4 regions of the Kitasatospora sp. NPDC094016 genome follow, and region 1 is predicted to be linked to each of the others. Evidence: riboswitches for the same ligand, from Rfam matches in the RefSeq annotation. Region 1 holds a riboswitch; each other region holds the start of a gene.

Region 1 (4,365 bases):
TTCGTTGGCGTCGGCTGGGCGCACGACGTCCAGACCGGGGATGGCCCGCAGTGCGGCCAGGTGTTCGACGGGCTGGTGGGTGGGGCCGTCCTCGCCCAGGCCGATGGAGTCGTGGGTCCAGACGTACGTGACCGGCAGTCGCATCAGGGCGGCCAGCCGGACGGCGGGGCGCATGTAGTCGGAGAAGGTCAGGAACGTGCCGCCGTAGGGGCGGGTCAGGCCCTGCAGGGCGATGCCGTTGAGGATCGCGCCCATGGCGTGTTCACGGATGCCGAAGTGCAGGGTGCGCCCGTAGGGGCCGCCCTTCCAGTTCTTTGTCTGGCGGCCGGTCGGGACGAAGGACGGCTGGCCGACCATGGTGGTGTTGTTGCTGCCGGCCAGGTCGGCGGAGCCGCCCCACAGCTCGGGCAGGACCGGGGCCAGCGCGGTGAGGACCTCGCCCGAGGCGGCGCGGGTGGCCATGCCCTTGGCGTCGGGGGGAAAGGTCGGCAGGACGTCCGCCCAGCCGTCGGGCAGCCGCTGCTCCCGCAGTCGGTCCAGCAGGACGGCGCGCTCGGGGTTCGCCGTGCGCCAGGCCGCTAACCTCTCGTCCCACTCGGCGTGCACCTGCCGACCGCGGTCGGCGGCCTCGCGTGTGCGGCCCAGGACGTCCTCCTCGACGACGAAGTGCTCTTCGGGGTCGAAGCCCAGCAGCCGTTTGGTGGCGGCGACCTCGTCCTCGCCCAGCGCGGATCCGTGGGCCTTGCCGCTGTCCTGCTTGGTCGGGGCGGGCCAGCCGATCACGGTGCGCAGCATGATCAGCGAAGGGCGGCCGGTCTCCTGCCGGGCGGCGCGGGTGGCCGCCAGGAGCGCGTCGACGTCCTCGACGTAGCGGCCGGTGCGCGTCCAGTCCACGGTCTGCACGTGCCAGCCGTAGGCGGCGTAGCGGGCCGGGACGTCCTCGCTGAAGGAGATGTCGGTGTCGTCCTCGATGGAGATGTGGTTGGAGTCGTAGAAGACGATGAGGTCGCCGAGTTCCTGGTGCCCTGCCAGGGAGGCGGCCTCGCCGGTGACGCCCTCCATCAGGTCTCCGTCGGAGGCGATCACGTAGACGTGATGGTCGAAGGGGCTGGTGCCCGCTTCGGCGTCCGGGTCGAGGAGACCGCGTTCGCGGCGGGCGGCCATCGCCATGCCCACCGCGCTGGCCAGGCCTTGGCCCAGCGGGCCGGTGGTCATCTCCACGCCGGGGGTGTGCCGGTGTTCGGGGTGCCCGGGGGTGGCGGAGTCCCAGGTCCGGTAGGCCTGCAGGTCCGAGAGTTCCAGGCCGTAGCCGGCCAGGTAGAGCTGGATGTAGAGGGTCAGGCTGGAGTGGCCGCAGGAGAGCACGAAGCGGTCCCGTCCCAGCCACCGGTCGTCGCCGGGGTCGTGGCGCATGACGTTCTGGAACAGCAGGTACGCCAGTGGGGCCAGGCTCATCGCGGTGCCCGGATGGCCGTTGCCGACCTTCTGCACCGCGTCGGCGGCCAGCAGCCGCACGGTGTCCACCGCCCGCGCGTCGACCTCGTCCCACCCTGCCCGCCCTGCCACCGGATCCGCGAGGGATTCGTCGCGCCGCGCGGTAGCGTCGTTCTGGTCGTTCGCCATGCCGTTGCTCCTTCGTCTCGGCTTGTCGTCCATCGTTCCTGCGGCACTGGGCGGGCACGACCGCCGGGCCGTCGCCCGCGTGGTTGCTGGTGATGTACGAACTATGCCCAGGGGTGGCGCGCTGTCCGGCACGACACACCCTTTCGGTGAGCCGCTCCGCCTCGTCGCTTGCCCCCGAAGTGGGGAAACACACCCCTGACCACCCGTCGCAGGTCCGCGGGAGGGCGTGCGCGGGCCCCCCTTCGACGGCACGGTGCCTCCGCCGCCGAGCAGGGTCGGTGACGGCGTGCTCGATCCGCTCGACGCCGACGACCGTCCACGTCTCCGCCCGCACCTGAGACCCCCGGCCGGGCCCCGTGGCCGATCCCTCCCGCAACCCCGGGAACGGTCCAGACGATCAGCCCTCGGGCTGGCCAGCACCGACCTGACCACGCCTGATACCTTTCCATCGCCGTGGTGTACGGGAAACCGGTCTGAGTCCGGTGCGGCCCTCGCCACTGTTGCCGCGGAGTTCCGCGGCCCTCGCTGACCGGCTTTTCCAGCGGTCAGGGCCACTGGGCGGGCTGGAAGAGCCGTCCGGGAAGGTCGGCCGCGGCGTGTCGATGCGGAAGCCAGGAGACCGGCCACGGCGCTACATGTTCCACGAGGGTTTTGGAGAACACGTGCCCAGCGGTCTGCCGCATCCGTTCCGTTCCATATGTTCCGTACGTCCCACAGGTCCGATACGTGTCGGCCGGGCGGTCGCGGCCGTCCTGTTCGTCGGCATGCTCGGAGCCTGCACGGGCGCCCCCGCGCCCGCCACGTCCGGCGGGACGACCGGAACTGCCGCGCCGGTCAGCGTCGACAACTGCGGGACCACCGTCACGGTCGGCGCGCCGCCCGACCGGCTGGTGACGCTCAACCAGGGCGCCACCGAAGTGGCCCTGGCCCTCGGCCTGCAGTCCCGCATGGCCGGTACCGCCTACCTCGACGACTCCGTCCCGGAGAAGTGGAAGGCGGCCTACGACTCCGTCCCGGTGCTCTCCAAGGACTACCCGACGAAGGAGAAGCTCCTCGCGGCCCGTCCCGACTTCCTGTACGCCTCCTACTCCAGCGCGTTCACCGACAAGGTCGCGGGCACCCGGGAGGAACTGCGCGGCCAGGGCATCCCGTCGTACCTGTCCCCGTTCGGCTGCTCGGACAAGAGCCAGGTGGCGCCGACGACCTGGCAGGCGGTGTGGGGCGAACTGAACGACGTCGCCAAGGTCTTCGGTGTCACGGAGCGGGCCACCGCGATCCGGCAGCAGCAGGAGCAGCAGCTGGCCCAGTTGACGGCGACGGCCGCGGGCAAGGACCTGAAGGTCCTGTGGTTCGACTCGGACACCAAGGCGCCGTTCGTCGGCGCCGGCCACGGCGGACCTCAACTCGTGCTCGACGCCGTCGGCGCCCGCAACGTCTTCGCGGACCTGCCCGGTGGCTGGCAGAACGTGAGCTGGGAGAAGGTCGTCGCGGCGGACCCGGACGCCATCGTGCTCGCGGACGCCGGCTGGGACACGGCCCAGTCCAAGATCGACTACTTGGAGAACGACCCGGTGCTGAGCAAGCTCACCGCCGTGCAGCGCAAGGCCTTCGTGGTGGTGCCGTTCTCGGAGTCGACTCCCGGTGTGCTGCTCGCCGACGGCGCCGCCAAGGTGTCCGCGGGACTGGGCCAACTGCACCCGGGTTCATGACCACCGCGCCCCACCCCGTCGCGCGGCGCTCCGGTCAGGGCCGCGCGACGGCGGCCCTGGCCGTCGGTGCGGCCCTGCTCCTGGCCACCGTGCTCCTCGGCCTGGCCGTGGGCTCGCAACACGAACCGGTCCGGACGGTGATCGACGTCGTCCTGCGCCGTCTCGGGCTGGGCGACCCGAACGTCACGCTGCTGGACGACCAGATCGTCTGGCAGCTGCGGCTGCCCCGGGTCCTGGGAGCGGCCGCCACCGGCGCGGGCCTCGCGGTCTGCGGCGCGGTGCTGCAGACGCTGACCGGCAACGACCTGGCCGATCCCTTCCTGCTCGGGATCTCCGACGGAGCCGCCGCCGGCGCGGTCACCGTGATCGTCCTCGGCGTCGGCGTGTCCGGCGCCGTGGGCACCGGCGCGGTCGCGACGGCGGCCTTCGCCGGCGCCCTGCTCGCCGCCGTCGTCGTCCTGGCACTGGCCGGCGCCCGCACCCGATCGCTACCGACCACCCGGACCGTGCTCGCCGGCATCGCGGTGGGACAGATGTGCGGGGCCTACACCTCGTTCGTGGTGATGGTCCTCGGGGACCGCAACGCGGCGCGCGGTGTCATGGAGTGGACGCTGGGCTCGGTCGCCGGCGTGCGGTGGCCCACCGCCGTCTTCCTGACCGCGGTCGCGCTGGCCGGTGTCACGGTCCTGGCCTCCTCGGCCCGCGACCTGGACGCCTTCGCGTTCGGCGAGACCGCCGCCCGCTCCCTCGGCGTCCACGTCGAGCGCACCCGCTGGGTCCTCGTCGCCACCGCCGCCCTGGTGACCGCGTGCCTGGTCGCCCACACCGGCGTCATCGGGTTCCTCGGCCTGGTCGTACCGCATGTCGTCCGGCTCGTCTGCGGCCCGCGCCACGCCCTCCTGCTGCCCGTGTCGGCACTGGTGGGCGCGTCCCTCCTGGTGGGCAGCGACATCGTGGCGCGCTCGGTCCTCCCCGACCGGGAGATCCCCGTCGGCGTCATCACGGCCGGACTCGGAGCGCCCTTCTTCGCCTG
Region 2 (4,365 bases), on a different contig from region 1:
CGCGCGGATTCCGAGACGTCACGTCGAGCAGTCTTCCCCTTGTACCGGCCTTCTGTCACATCCGGTTGGCTGTACGGACGGGCGGCCGTCGACGGCACCTCCCCAAGATCGGGCAACAATCGGGCAACAGAGGCAAACCGCCTGGCCGGAAACAGGTGGCGGGGTCATGCCATCCCGGCGCAACCCTTGCGGCGGCGGTCGCGCTACCCGCCCGACCGGTCACGCTCCGTGGCTGACGGGTGAGGTTCGGGTTTCGTACAGAGGCCCTGTCGGTGTGACTTCTCGTGCGGGGGGGCTGGGTTCAGAGAAGGGGGGTGAGCCAGCGGCGGAGGAGTTCGGTGTAGTGGGTGGGGGCGGAGTTCCAGAGGGTGGCGTGGTCGGCGCCCGGGAAGGGCCGGAGGCTGACCACGCCGGGGCGGGCGGCGGCGAGGCGCTCGGCGGCGCGGAAGGGGGCGACCTGATCGTCGGGGCTGTGCAGCAGGAGGGTGGGGACGCGCAGGTCGGCGCCCTCGGCGATGCGGCTGAAGTCGGCGAGGTCGACGCCGGTGCGGCCCTCGGCGGCGAGGGCGCCGAGCTCGGCGGCGGCGCCGGTGTAGCCGGCCCGGGCGGCGCCGCGGCGGGCGGTGGCGGGCAGGTCGAGGACCGGCGAGTCCAGGACGAGGCCGCTGACGGCATGGGCCCAGGCGGAGCGGGCGGCCGTCTGGAGGGCCATGGTGGCACCGAGGGACCAGCCGTACAGGATGACCCGGCCGGCGCCGCTGTCGAGGGCGAGCCGGACCGCCGACTCGACGTCGCGCCACTCGGTCTCGCCGAAGTGGCCGAGCCCGTCCGGCGAGGCCGGGGCGCCCTGGTCGCCCCGGTAGGTGACGACGAGGGCCGGCAGGGCGAGGCGGTCGAGGACGGGGAGGACCGGGAGGGTCTGCTGCCGGTCGGCGCCGGGGCCGTGGACGAGGATCACCCAGGTGCCGCGTTTGCCGTCGAGGCGCCAGGCGGGGAGGGCGCCGAGTTCGCCGTCGGCGGCGGTGTCGGTGAAGGGGAGGCCGAGCGCCTCGGTGGGGTCGCCGAGGTGGACGCGGGGGGTGAAGTGGACCTCGGTGCCGGGGGTGAGGGTGCCCCGGTCCGCGCGGACGAGGCGGCGGGTGACGCCGTTCTCGTCGCTGTGCAGGACCTCCTCGACGACGGCGTGGCCGTGGTCGTCCCATTCCACGGCCCAGCGGCCGGGGCGCAGGCTCTCGGGGCGGCGGTTGAAGGTGATCCGGCCCGCGGCGAGGCTCCGCACCAGGACGGGGCCGGACTCCCGGGCGGCGCTCGCCGGGTGGACCAGCCGCTCGGAGGCCCGACGGCCGATCACCAGGACGGCGGCCCCGGCGCCGACGACGGCGGCCGCCACGACGGCCGCGGTTCCCCAACGCATATCGCTCCCCGCTCTGCTGGTCTTGGACCGGACGGTGTCCGGGCGGTGTGCGGACGGTGTTCGGGCACCAGTTCACCGGGGGGCCGCGCGGGCGGCCACCGGGCTGGGCCGTCCGGGGCACGACGGGGGCTCGGGCGGGGCGTCGGGCGGGGCGGGCGTCAGGCACGGCGGGGCGTCGGGCGGGGCGGGCGGATCGGAGGTGGCGACGGGGCTCCGAGGTGTGACCAACCCCTCCGTGACCTCGGTTGACTCCCGGTTCGGCCGCGTGATGGGATCCTGGGGCCAAACGGAGGCATGCAGAGGAAGCCGGTGCGAGTCCGGCGCGGTCCCGCCACTGTCACCGGGGAGCACGCTCGGAACATCGCCACGGCGGGCCGTCAGAAGCCGCTGGAAGGCCCGGGGGTGCGTCCGACCCGGAAGCCAGGAGACTCTCGCCCCCGGTACGTCGATCCAGGGCGCGGACCCTGAGTGAGGACACGCACGCGATGCAGGCTGCCCCGCCCTGCCGGACCCCACGCGGCCTTCCGCCGAACCCGCCGTGCGCCCGCTGACCCGCGCCGCCGCGTTCGCGCTCGGCGCCGCCGCGGGCTTCGCCGCCGACGCCCGCTTCGCCGACCCCCGGCGCGGCCACCCGGTGGCCGTCTTCGGCAGTGCGGCGACCCGGCTGGAGCGGCGGGTGTGGCAGGACGACCGGGTGGCCGGCGCCGGGTACACGGCGCTGTGCGTGGGCGCGGTCGCGGCCGGCGCGGCGGCCCTGGACCGTACGGTGGGCCGGCGTCCGCTGGGCCGGACCGCGCTGGCGGCCGCCGCGACCTGGACGGTGCTGGGCGGCACCTCGCTGACCCGCGAGGCGCGCACCATCGGCCGGTCACTGGCCACCGGCGACCTGACGGCCGCGCGGGAGCGGCTGCCGCACCTGTGCGGGCGGGACCCGAGCGCGCTGGACGGGCCTCAGATCGCCCGCGCGGTGGTCGAGTCGGTGGCCGAGAACACGGCGGACGCCGTGGTGAACGCGCTGGTCTGGGGCGCGCTGGCGGGCACCCCGGGGCTGCTGGCGTTCCGCGCGGTGAACACGCTGGACGCGATGGTCGGCCACCGCTCGCCGCGGTACGCCCGGTTCGGCTGGGCCTCGGCCCGGCTGGACGACGTGGCGGGCTGGCCGGGCGCCCGGCTGACGGCGCTGCTCACGGTGGCCGCCGCGCCGCAGCCGAAAACGGCCTGGCGGGTCTGGCGGCGGGACGGCTCGGCGCACCCGAGCCCGAACGCGGGCCAGGCGGAGGCGGCCTTCGCGGGCGCGGTGGGCGTCCGACTGGGCGGGACCCTCCAGTACGGGGAGCGGGTGGAGCACCGGCCGGTGCTGGGCGCGGAGTTGCGGCCGGTGACGGTCGACGACATCGAGCGGGCCTGCGTGCTCTCCCGGCGGGTGGGCGCGCTGGCCCTGGGTACGACGGTCGCGGGGCACGTCGCGCTGCGCTCGCTGACGACACGGTGGAAGGGAAGGGCATGAGCAACGCACTGCTGGTCGCCGGGACGACCTCGGACGCGGGCAAGAGCGTGGTGACCGCGGGCATCTGCCGCTGGCTGGCCCGACAGGGGGTGCGGGTCGCTCCGTTCAAGGCGCAGAACATGTCGCTGAACTCCTTCGTCACCGCCGACGGCGCCGAGATCGGCCGGGCACAGGCGATGCAGGCGCAGGCGGCCCGGGTGGAACCGGAGGCGGCGATGAACCCGGTGCTGCTGAAGCCGGGCGCGGACGGCCGCAGCCAGGTGGTGCTGCTGGGCCGGCCGGTCGCCGAGGTGGGCGCGCTGGACTACCGCGAGCGCAAGCCCGTCCTGCTGGAACGGTCGCTGGAGTGCCTGGCGGATCTGCGCCGCCGCTACGAGGTGGTGGTCTGTGAGGGCGCCGGCTCGCCCGCCGAGATCAACCTGCGGGACCGGGACATCGCCAACATGGGCCTGGCGACGGCCGCCGGGCTGCCGGTGGTGGTGGTCGGGGACATCGACCGCGGCGGCGTCTTCGCGGCGATGTACGGGACGCTGGCACTGCTGTCGGCGGAGGACCAGCGGCATGTGGCGGGCTGGTTCGTCAACAAGTTCCGCGGCGACGCGCGGCTGCTGGCGCCCGGCCTGGAGATGCTGCACGGGCTGACCGGCCGTCCGGTGCTGGGCACCCTGCCGATGCTGCCGGGCCTGTGGCTGGACGCCGAGGACTCGCTGGACCTGTCCACGGTGGTGGACCGGGTGGACGGCCGCGGCCCGCTCGGGGCGGACGTGCTGCGGGTCGCCGTGGTGCGCTTCCCCCGGCTGTCGAACTTCACCGACCTGGACGCGCTGGCCCAGGAGCCCGGCGTGCTGGTGCGCTGGGTGACCCGGCCGGAGGAACTGGCCGACGCCGACCTGGTGGTGCTGCCCGGCACCCGGGCCACCGTGGCCGACCTGGCCTGGCTGCGCGAACGCGGCCTGGAGCCGGCGCTGAAGGCGCGGGCGGCGGCCGGGCTGCCGGTCCTCGGAGTGTGCGGCGGCTACCAGATGCTGGCGCGCGGGATCGAGGACGAGGTGGAGTCCGGGGCCGGCTCGGTCGACGGCCTGGGCCTGCTGCCGACGCACGTGCGGTTCGGCGCCGAGAAGGTGCTGGCGCGGCCGGTCGGCACGGCGTACGGGCAGCGGGTCGAGGGGTACGAAATCCACCACGGGGTGGTGGCCGTGGAGGGGGGCGAACCGTTCTTCTCCGATGACGACGGGCACGGCCTGGACGGCTGCCGGGTCGGCCCGGTGTGGGGCACGACCTGGCACGGCGCGCTGGAGAACGACGGCTTCCGTCGTGAACTCCTGCGCGAGGTCGCCGCGTTGGCGGGACGGGCGTTCGTGCCGGCGCCGGACACCTCGTTCGCCGAGGCGCGCGAGGCCCGGCTGGACCGGCTGGGCGACCTGATCGAGGAACACGCGGACAC
Region 3 (4,365 bases), on a different contig from region 1:
ACGTCGAACAGGGTCACGGATCGGCTGGTCACAGCCCGGAAGTCTAGACGCAGTACCGGCGGCCACCCGTGGTCCGGGCGCCTGCGATGCTCCTCGCACCCCCTTGCCGGAACGTTCCGGCACAGCTTAGGGTCACCCGTGCCGGAACGTTCCGGCACGGCTTCGGCCGCTGCTCCGGCACCATGACCCGAGATGACCCGAGGACCCGCCATGCGCCTGATCACCGCCCTGAACCCGCCCGCGTCCCCGGCCCGCACCCGCGCGCCCCGGCGCGCCGCCCTGCGGGTCGCCCTCGTCCAGCAGCGCTGGCACGCGGACCCCGAGCAGCACCGGGCCGGCCTGCTGGAGGGAATCCGCCTCGCCGCCGAGCAGGGCGCCGCCCTCGTCGCCCTCCAGGAGCTCACGCTCTCCCCGTACTTCGCCGTGCTGCGCCAGTCCGACCACCCGCAGGCCGTCGAGCCCGAGGACCTGCGCACCGGCCCGACCTTCGCGTTCGCCGCGGCCGCCGCCCGCGAGCACGGCATCCACGTACACGCCTCGCTCTTCGAGAAGGCCGACGGACCGGACGGCCCCGACGGCCTCGGCTACAACACCGCGATCCTCGTCGCCCCCGACGGCACCCTGGTGCAGCGCACCCGCAAGCTGCACATCCCCGTGACCGAGGGCTACTACGAGGACACCTGGTTCCGCCAGGGCCCGGCCGGCGAGGACGCCTTCCCCCTCGCCGAGGTGGGCGACGCCGCCGTCGGCCTGCCGACCTGCTGGGACCAGTGGTTCCCCGAGCTCGCCCGCGCCTACTCCCTCGCCGGCGCCGACGTGCTCGTCTACCCGACCGCCATCGGCTCCGAGCCGGGCCACCCCGGCTTCGACACCCAGCCGCTGTGGCAGCAGGTCATCACCGGCAACGCCATCGCCAACGCCACCTTCATGGTCGTCCCCAACCGCATCGGCACCGAGGGCGAACTCACCTTCTACGGCAGCTCGTTCATCGTCGACCCGTACGGCCGCGTGCTCGCCCGGGCACCGCGCGACGAGGCCGCCGTCCTGGTCGCCGACCTCGACCTCGACCAGCGCCACGACTGGCTCGAACTCTTCCCCTTCAACACCACCCGCCGCCCCGACGCCTACGCGCCCCTGACCGCCCAGCGCTGACGCCCCCCGGCCTCCCCGGCCCGGTTCCGGCCGGGGGACGGGGAGGCCCTTCGGCACCACCGACCAGGCGACCGGACCTCACCGGGACAGCACGCTCAGCGGGCGCTCGCGCTCAGGCGCGCCTCGGCAGGGTCTCGTCGAGGAGACGGGCGATGCCCGGGTCACGGAGCCGGTACCGGACCACCCGCCCGTCCCGCTCGGCCGAGACCACGCCGGAGGCCCTCAGGATGCGGAGGGTCTGGGAGACGGCGGTCGGGCTGATGCCGCAGGCGCCGGCGAGGTCGGAGACCGGGATCGGTCCGGCAGCGTGCATCGCCGCCAGCAGGGCCAGTCTGCCGGGCTCGGCCAGCAGCGCGAACCGCTCGGCCGCGGAGCGCAGCCGGTCACGGTCGGCCACCGCAGCGGCGGCCGCCTGGACCGCTCGGGCATCGATTGCCTCGGGCATGTGCTGCCCTTCCCCCTCGTCACGGCTTTGTCAGCACTTTGCGTTATTGCAACATATGCGCAACTGCGCAGCCTTGTCGACTGGCTGTCCGAGCCCCTACGGTGTTCCCCGCCGTGGTGTTCGGGAAGTTCGGTGACAGCTCCTCAGGGGCCCAATCCGGCGCGGCCCTCGCCACTGTGAACGGGAAGTGCCCCCGGCGCGCCCGCAGCCACTGCGGGCAGTCACCGGTGCCGTACGGCGCACGGGAAGACGAGCCGCGGGGTGCGCTCAGCCCTGCCCGGACGCGGGCAGAACTGTCCATCCCCCAGTCAGGAGACCGGCCACGGCGCGCACGACTCCCCCGACCTCACCGGGGGTGCCCCCATCGAGGAGCTGGAGAGGCCGCCCGTCATGACCCTCACCGACGACACCCCGTCATCCGCCCTGCCCCTGCCCCCGCGCTGGCGGCGCCAGGACACCGTCCGCACCGCCAGCCTGCTCGGCGTCATCCTCGCCATGCACGTGGTCGCCTTCGGCATGCTGTTCCTGCTCGTCGCGCCCAACCACTACACGATCGGCAACCAGGCCTTCGGCGTCGGCCTCGGCATCACCGCCTACACCCTCGGCATGCGGCACGCCTTCGACGCCGACCACATCGCCGCCATCGACAACACCACCCGCAAGCTGATGGCCGACGGCCAGCGCCCGGTCTCGGTCGGCTTCTGGTTCGCCCTCGGCCACTCCAGCATCGTCATGGCGATGGCCGCCCTGGTCGCCGGCGGCGCCCAGATCGCCGGCACCCTGGTCGATGACAAGTCCACCGCCCACCAGTGGCTCGGCGTCATCGGCACCAGCGTCTCCGGCACCTTCCTCTACCTCATCGCCGCGCTCAACCTGATCGCCCTGGCCGGCATCTACAAGGTCTACAAGGCCATGCGGGCCGGCCAGTTCGACGAGAAGCAGTTGGAGAAGCACCTCGACGAGCGCGGCTTCATGAACCGCATCCTCGGCAGGCTCACCAAGTCCATCCGCCGCCCCGGCCAGATGTACCCGGTCGGCGTGCTCTTCGGCCTCGGCTTCGACACCGCCACCGAGGTCGCCCTGATGGTGATGGCCGGCTCCGGCGCCGCCTCCGGTCTGCCCTGGTACGCCATCATCTGCCTGCCGTTGCTCTTCGCCTGCGGCATGAGTCTGTTCGACACCCTCGACGGCACCTTCATGAACTTCGCCTACCACTGGGCGTTCTCCAACCCGGTCCGCAAGGTCTACTACAACCTCACCATCACCGGCCTGTCCATCGCCGTCGCCTTCGTCATCGGCACCATCGAACTGGTCGGCGTGCTGCACGAGAAGCTCGACCTCACCGACCCGGTCACCGGCTGGATCGCCGACATCAGCCTCGACAACGTCGGCTACATCCTCGTCGGCATGTTCGTCGTCGTCTGGGCCTGCGCACTCGCCTACTGGCGCTTCAGCAACGTCGAGCAGCGCTGGGCCACCCGCGTCGAGAAGACCGGCTGACCCGCCCGCCCGGTTCCGGCGGTTCCCGGGGGTGTCGACGATCGTCGACACCCCCGGCGGTCTGCCCGCAGACGGTCGCGGCAGTGGAGTTGCGCCCCCGGCCTTCAGCGCCGGGGGTCGGGTAGTGCCGGGTACGGGACGAAGGTGCTGGTGTGCTCGTCGAGCGCCAGCGGCCGGCCGATGGCGGGCGCGGCGCGCTGGGGGCACGCCGGGCGTTCGCACACCTTGCAGCCGAGCCCGATCGGGGTGGCGGCCGCCACGTCGCCGAGGTCCAGTCCCGCCGAGTACACGAGCCGTGCGGCGTGGCGGAGTTCGCAGCCGAGGCCGATGGCGAAGGTCTTGCCGGGGCGGCCCCAGCCGCCGGGTGAGCGGGTGACGGCGCGGGCGGTCCAGAGGTAGCGCCGGCCGTCGGGCATGGCGGCGACCTGGACGTGGACCCGGCCGGGGGCGGCGAAGGACTCGTAGACGTTCCACAGCGGGCAGGTGCCGCCGGTGCGGGAGAAGTGGAAGTCGGTCGCGGACTGGCGCTTGGAGACGTTGCCGGCCCGGTCGACCCGGACGAAGGAGAACGGTACGCCGCGCAGCCGGGGCCGCTGGAGGGTGCTGAGCCGGTGGCAGACCGTCTCGTAGCCGACGCCGAAGTGGTCGGCGAGGTGCTCGATGTCGTAGCGCGCCGATTCGGCCTCGGCGTGGAAGGCGGCGTACGGCAGCACGAGGGCGGCGGCGAAGTAGTTGGCCAGGCCGATCCGGGTGAGCGACCAGGCGGTGGAGCCTTCCGGGCTGTCCTGGGCCGCGAGTTCGGACAGCAGCGGATCGTGTTCCAGGTAGGCGAGTTGGGTGGCCATCCGGAACGCCTGCTGGCCCGGGCGCAGCCGGTCCGACAGGCTCAGGATCCTGCTGCGCGGGTCGTACCGGTGCAGGTGCTCGCCTCCGGCGGCGGTCCGTACGCCGTGGCCGGAGGCGAGCCGGTCGGCCAGCACCGCCCTGACCTCGCCGCGCCGCAGGCCGATGGTTGCGGCCAACTCCTCGGCTGCGGTGTCGAGTTCGTGGAGGTAGTTCTGGCGGCGGTAGAAGAACTCGCGGACCTGTTCGTGCGGGGTGAGGGTGTCGGGCGCCGGGCCGCGGTCCCCCGCGAGGACGGCGAGCTGCTCGGATACCGCCCGTCGGCCGCGGCCGAGGTCCATCAGCAGCCGCGCCACGGCGGGCAGGCGGGCGGCCACCTCGTCGAGGTCCCCGGCGGTGACCCGTCCGGCCGCGAGCTCCTCGCC
Region 4 (4,365 bases), on a different contig from region 1:
CGCGATGGCCAGCAGCAGCGAGTTGCGCAGGCCGGTCTCGGCGATGCGGGCGCGCAGCGCGGTCCAGCGGTCGGCCCACTGCGGGGCGGCCGTCGGGAAGTGGTCGATGTGCAGCTCGCCGCGGGCGGCGCGGGTCTCGCCGTAGGCCTCGTGGCGGCCCAGCTGCTCGGCCAGGTCGGCGGAGCGCTCGTACGCGGTGAGCATGATGCGCTCGGCGATGAGGGTGGACAGCCGCGCGGCCTCGGCGGAGTCGAAGTCGATCCGCAGCTTGAAGAAGACGTCCTGGAGGCCCATCACGCCGAGGCCGACCGGGCGCCAGCGGGAGTTGGAGGTGCCGGCCTCGGTGGTCGGGTAGAAGTTGATGTCCACCACGCGGTCGAGGAACGTCACGGCGGTGCGGACGGTGGCGTCGAGGCGCTCCCAGTCCATGGCGCCGAGCAGGTCGTCGACGGAGGCCCCGGGGGCGACGTGGGCGCCGAGGTTGACCGAGCCGAGGTTGCAGACGGCGGTCTCGGAGTCGTCCGTGACCTCCAGGATCTCGGTGCACAGGTTCGAGGAGTGCACCGTGCGGCCGGGCAGCGCGGTCTGGTTGGCGGCGCGGTTGGAGGCGTCCTTGAAGGTCATCCAGCCGTTGCCGGTCTGCGCGAGGGTGCGCATCATCCGGGCGTACAGGGTCTGCGCGGGGATGGTGCGCACGGCCTTGCCGGCCAGCTCGGCCTTGCGGTAGGCCTCGTCGAAGTCGGAGCCCCACAGGTCGACGAGCTCGGGAACGTCGGCGGGGGAGAACAGCGACCAGTCCTCGTTGGCGTTGACCCGGCGCATGAACTCGTCCGGGATCCAGTGCGCCAGGTTGAGGTTGTGGGTGCGCCGCGCCTCTTCGCCGGTGTTGTCGCGGAGCTCCAGGAACTCCTCGATGTCGGCGTGCCAGGTCTCCAGGTAGACGCAGGCCGCGCCCTTGCGGCGGCCGCCCTGGTTGACGGCGGCGACCGAGGAGTCGAGGGTGCGCAGGAACGGGACGATGCCGTTGGACTTGCCGTTGGTGCCGCGGATCAGGCTGCCGCGCGAGCGGATGCGCGAGTAGGACAGGCCGATGCCGCCGGCGTGCTTGGACAGCCGGGCGATCTGCGCGTAGCGGTTGTAGATCGAGTCCAGGTTGTCCAGCGGGGAGTCGAGCAGGTAGCAGCTCGACATCTGCGGGTGCCGGGTGCCGGAGTTGAACAGGGTCGGCGAGGAGGTCAGGTACTCCAGCCGGCTCATCAGGCCGTACAGCTCGGCGACCTCGCGCACGGACTGCTCGCTGTCGCCGACCGCCAGGCCGCAGGCGACGCGGAGCAGGAAGTGCTGCGGGGTCTCGATGACCTTGCGGGTGATCGGGTGGCGCAGCAGGTAGCGGGACTGCACGGTGCGCAGGCCGAAGTACTCGAAGCGGTCGTCGCCGTGCGCGTCGATCAGCGCGTCCAGGGCGGCGGCGTGCTTGGCGACGAAGGCGGCGGTGGTGTCGCCGATCAGGCCCTCGTCGTGGCCGACGGCGATCGAGGCGGCGAAGGAGCGCGAGCCCTGGCTGTTCGCCTCGTCGACGATCTCCAGGGCGAGCAGCCGGGCGGCCAGCTTCGAGTACTGGGGGTCCTCGGCGATCATCGACGCGGCGGCGTCCACGGCCAGCCCGCGCAGCTCGGCGAAGTCCGAGCCGGCGTGGCGGCCGCGCAGCGCGGCGGCGGCGACATGGCCGGGGTCCACCTGGGGGAGATCGACGCTGCGGTCGGTGAGCAGCCGAAGGAGCGCGCCACCGGGGTCGGAGACCGTCGGGTCGGTGGGGGCGGGGCCGGTGCCCTGGGCGGGCAGGGTGGCTGAGGCAGCGGTGGTCAAGGCGCTCTCTCCTGGCGGCGATCGGCGGTGGTGCTCGGGGGGTACCGGGCCGTTCGGGGCAGGGGAGCACGGCACGTACGCAGGAAGCGTCGCGCGACAGTGGCGTCCCCGGCCCGCCCGCGAGGCCCGGAAGGTGGTTCTCGTGCTGGCGCGGCCTCTGCGGGAGGGCCGGTGCGCACACCGTCGGCAGGTACTCGGACTCGCGGGGCGACTGCTGGAGCCGCCCGCTCACCGCTGCGGGGCAGTCCCGGATTCGCACCGGGTTCCCCTGCGTCGACAGCAAGATTGAGCATACATCTAGTGGTGTCTCTCTGATGCGACCCCACATGTAGTGCGGCACGGTGTGTCGGAGCGATAACCGGGGGTGCCGGGAGGGGGCGGCTCGTGGCCTTGGGGCGCCTCGGGTCCGGGCTTCCGGGGCCCTGATTCCGGGCCCCGGCGCCCTGGTTTCGATACGGAACGGTCACCGGGCGGACCGGTCGCCGGGGGCATGCCCTACGATCTGGGCGCATGAGCGAGCGAAGCGCCGAGGGGCGCGTTTCGCGAAGCGATCATCGAGCGAAGCGAGGGGGCGCGTGAGCGACGGAACAGGCGCACCCGGGCAGGGTCCGCAGGGAACGCCTCCCACCGGGCCGGGGGGCGGGCACGGTCAGCCGCCGCCGGTGGTGCCCGGTCCGGTGTTGCCGCCGAGCGGGGGCTTCGGGCCGCCGCCGGCCTCGTACGGGCCCCCGGTGTCGCCCGCGCAGCCGGTGGCCCAGCCGGTGGCGCAGCCGGGACCGCCGGGGCAGCAGGTGCCGCCGCAGTGGCAGCCGAACCCCCAGCCGTATCCCCAGGCACATCCCCAGCCGCACCCCCAGACGCAGCCGTACCCGCAGCCCCAGCCGTACCCGCAGCCCCAGGCGCCGCAGCGCGCCGAGCCGAACTGGGAGGCACTGGCGGACCGCAACGCGGCGGACGGCAAGCGCCGCCGCCGGCTGCGGGCCCTCGGCGTGGCGGTCGGGGTCGTCCTGGTCGGCGGCCTGATCGCGGGCGGGGCGGTGCTGCTGACGAAGGACGGCGGCGACAAGCCGGTCGCCGGGCCGGTCGCCTCGGCCTCCGACCGGCCGTCCTCCGCCGCATCGGGTGCCGCCCAGAGTGCCGCGCCGGGTGCCGCCGCAACCCCGGGTGGGAACCCGTCCGGCACCCCGGGCGGCGCGCCGGACGACCCGTCTAAGCCGATCTGGGAGGCTGCCACCGACCCGGCGCCGCAGGACGCGGGGGCACTGTTCTCCGCGCTCCAGGTGACGGTCAACGGCGCCACCTGGAACCGGACCTTCGTCTCGCTGGACTCGCCCTGCTGGGACGGGAACTCGACGACCGGCGGGCTCGGCAAGGTCCTCGGTGACCAGGGCTGCCAGAAGGTGCTCCGGGCGACCTACGTCTCCGGTGACAGCGCGGTGACCGTCGGCGTCGCGGTCTTCGACCACAAGATCCAGGCCGAGACCTCGATGAAGAGCTACACCGGCCACCTCAAGGGCGCCGTCGCGCCGGGCGCGCCGGCCTTCTGCGCCACTCCGGGCTGCACCAACACGCACAACACCCTGGGCCGGTACGCCTACTTCACGGTCGAGGGCTCGGCGAAGGGCGGCGACACCGCCGACGCCACCGCCACCGCGGCGGCCGCCGGCTTCGGCGAGCACGTGAAGGGCCAGCTGCTCCAGCGCGCCAAGGCCGCGGCCGCGCCGGGTGCGCCGGAGGCCGCCGCGGCCGGCTGATCCGCCGTGAGACCCCGGCCCCGGCGGGTTCGCTCGCCGGGGCCGGGGGAGTGTGGCAGGCTCTCGGGGCAGTCATTCGCACGAGTGTTCCGGTTGTGTCCGCCTGGGCCGGTGCCGGCGACCAACCGGAGGAGCGGTCCGTGGCCCTGCCCAGAGCCCTGCGCGGCAAGCCCGCCGCCCTGGCCGCGGCCGGGGTCGTGGTCGCCGCGGGCGCCGTGGCGCTGTTGCAGCGCGACGGCCGGGCCGACGGCGAACAGCCCGCCCGCGCCCCGGTGACGGTCGGCCTCCCCGGCCGCACCCTGCCGCCGGAGGTCGGCCGTGACCTGCTCGCCCGGGACCCGCAGGCCTCGCCGAACGCCCGGGCCGTCCAGCAGCTGCTCGCCGACCTGGAGGGCCAGGCCCGCACCGGGCAGAGCGGCGGGACGGTGATCGGCCAGCACGTCGAGGCGCACAACGAGCGCAACAACCCCGAGTACGGGGACTACCGCGGCACCAAGCAGGTCGGCTACTACTACAAGAAGGCCGCCGACCTCACCGGCAAGCTGCCCGGCTTCGTCGAGACCGACCTCGGCCCCGGCTACGGCCAGACCGGCTGGGGCGTCGGCGACCCGCGCTCCTACTCGGCCGGCCGGTGGCCCACCTGCCGGGCCGGCTGGCAGTACACCGACGACGCCGTCGACCTGCTCTCCGCCGTCTGGGCCGGCCACCCGCGCGCCGACGACGGCAGCTACGGCACGGCCGGCGT

Evidence for each region. Region 1 has a riboswitch for cobalamin ahead of ABT015_RS14400 (ABC transporter substrate-binding protein). Riboswitches for the same ligand answer to the same signal wherever they lie in the genome.
Region 2: another riboswitch for cobalamin. It lies ahead of ABT015_RS18740 (cobalamin biosynthesis protein); the one in region 1 lies ahead of ABT015_RS14400 (ABC transporter substrate-binding protein).
Region 3: another riboswitch for cobalamin. It lies ahead of nicT (Nickel transporter NicT); the one in region 1 lies ahead of ABT015_RS14400 (ABC transporter substrate-binding protein).
Region 4: another riboswitch for cobalamin. It lies ahead of ABT015_RS16215 (ribonucleoside-diphosphate reductase subunit alpha); the one in region 1 lies ahead of ABT015_RS14400 (ABC transporter substrate-binding protein).

What each region holds. Positions count from the first base shown of each region.
Region 1 covers NZ_JBEOUK010000012.1:105,266-109,630, forward strand. Annotated here, with positions in the region: gene tkt (transketolase) at 1-1,623, opposite strand, end outside; cobalamin riboswitch at 2,061-2,265, shown strand; gene ABT015_RS14400 (ABC transporter substrate-binding protein) at 2,388-3,332, shown strand; gene ABT015_RS14405 (FecCD family ABC transporter permease) at 3,329-4,365, shown strand, end outside.
Region 2 covers NZ_JBEOUK010000018.1:46,831-51,195, forward strand. Annotated here, with positions in the region: gene ABT015_RS18735 (alpha/beta hydrolase family protein) at 302-1,414, opposite strand; cobalamin riboswitch at 1,715-1,844, shown strand; gene ABT015_RS18740 (cobalamin biosynthesis protein) at 1,953-2,921, shown strand; gene ABT015_RS18745 (cobyric acid synthase) at 2,918-4,365, shown strand, end outside.
Region 3 covers NZ_JBEOUK010000002.1:105,454-109,818, reverse strand. Annotated here, with positions in the region: gene ABT015_RS02320 (LacI family DNA-binding transcriptional regulator) at 1-32, opposite strand, end outside; gene ABT015_RS02315 (nitrilase-related carbon-nitrogen hydrolase) at 211-1,152, shown strand; gene ABT015_RS02310 (ArsR/SmtB family transcription factor) at 1,265-1,597, opposite strand; cobalamin riboswitch at 1,695-1,936, shown strand; gene nicT (Nickel transporter NicT) at 1,988-3,097, shown strand; gene ABT015_RS02300 (short-chain fatty acyl-CoA regulator family protein) at 3,202-4,365, opposite strand, start outside.
Region 4 covers NZ_JBEOUK010000014.1:148,028-152,392, reverse strand. Annotated here, with positions in the region: gene ABT015_RS16215 (ribonucleoside-diphosphate reductase subunit alpha) at 1-1,842, opposite strand, end outside; cobalamin riboswitch at 2,035-2,159, opposite strand; gene ABT015_RS16210 (hypothetical protein) at 2,598-3,620, shown strand; gene ABT015_RS16205 (glycoside hydrolase family 26 protein) at 3,761-4,365, shown strand, end outside.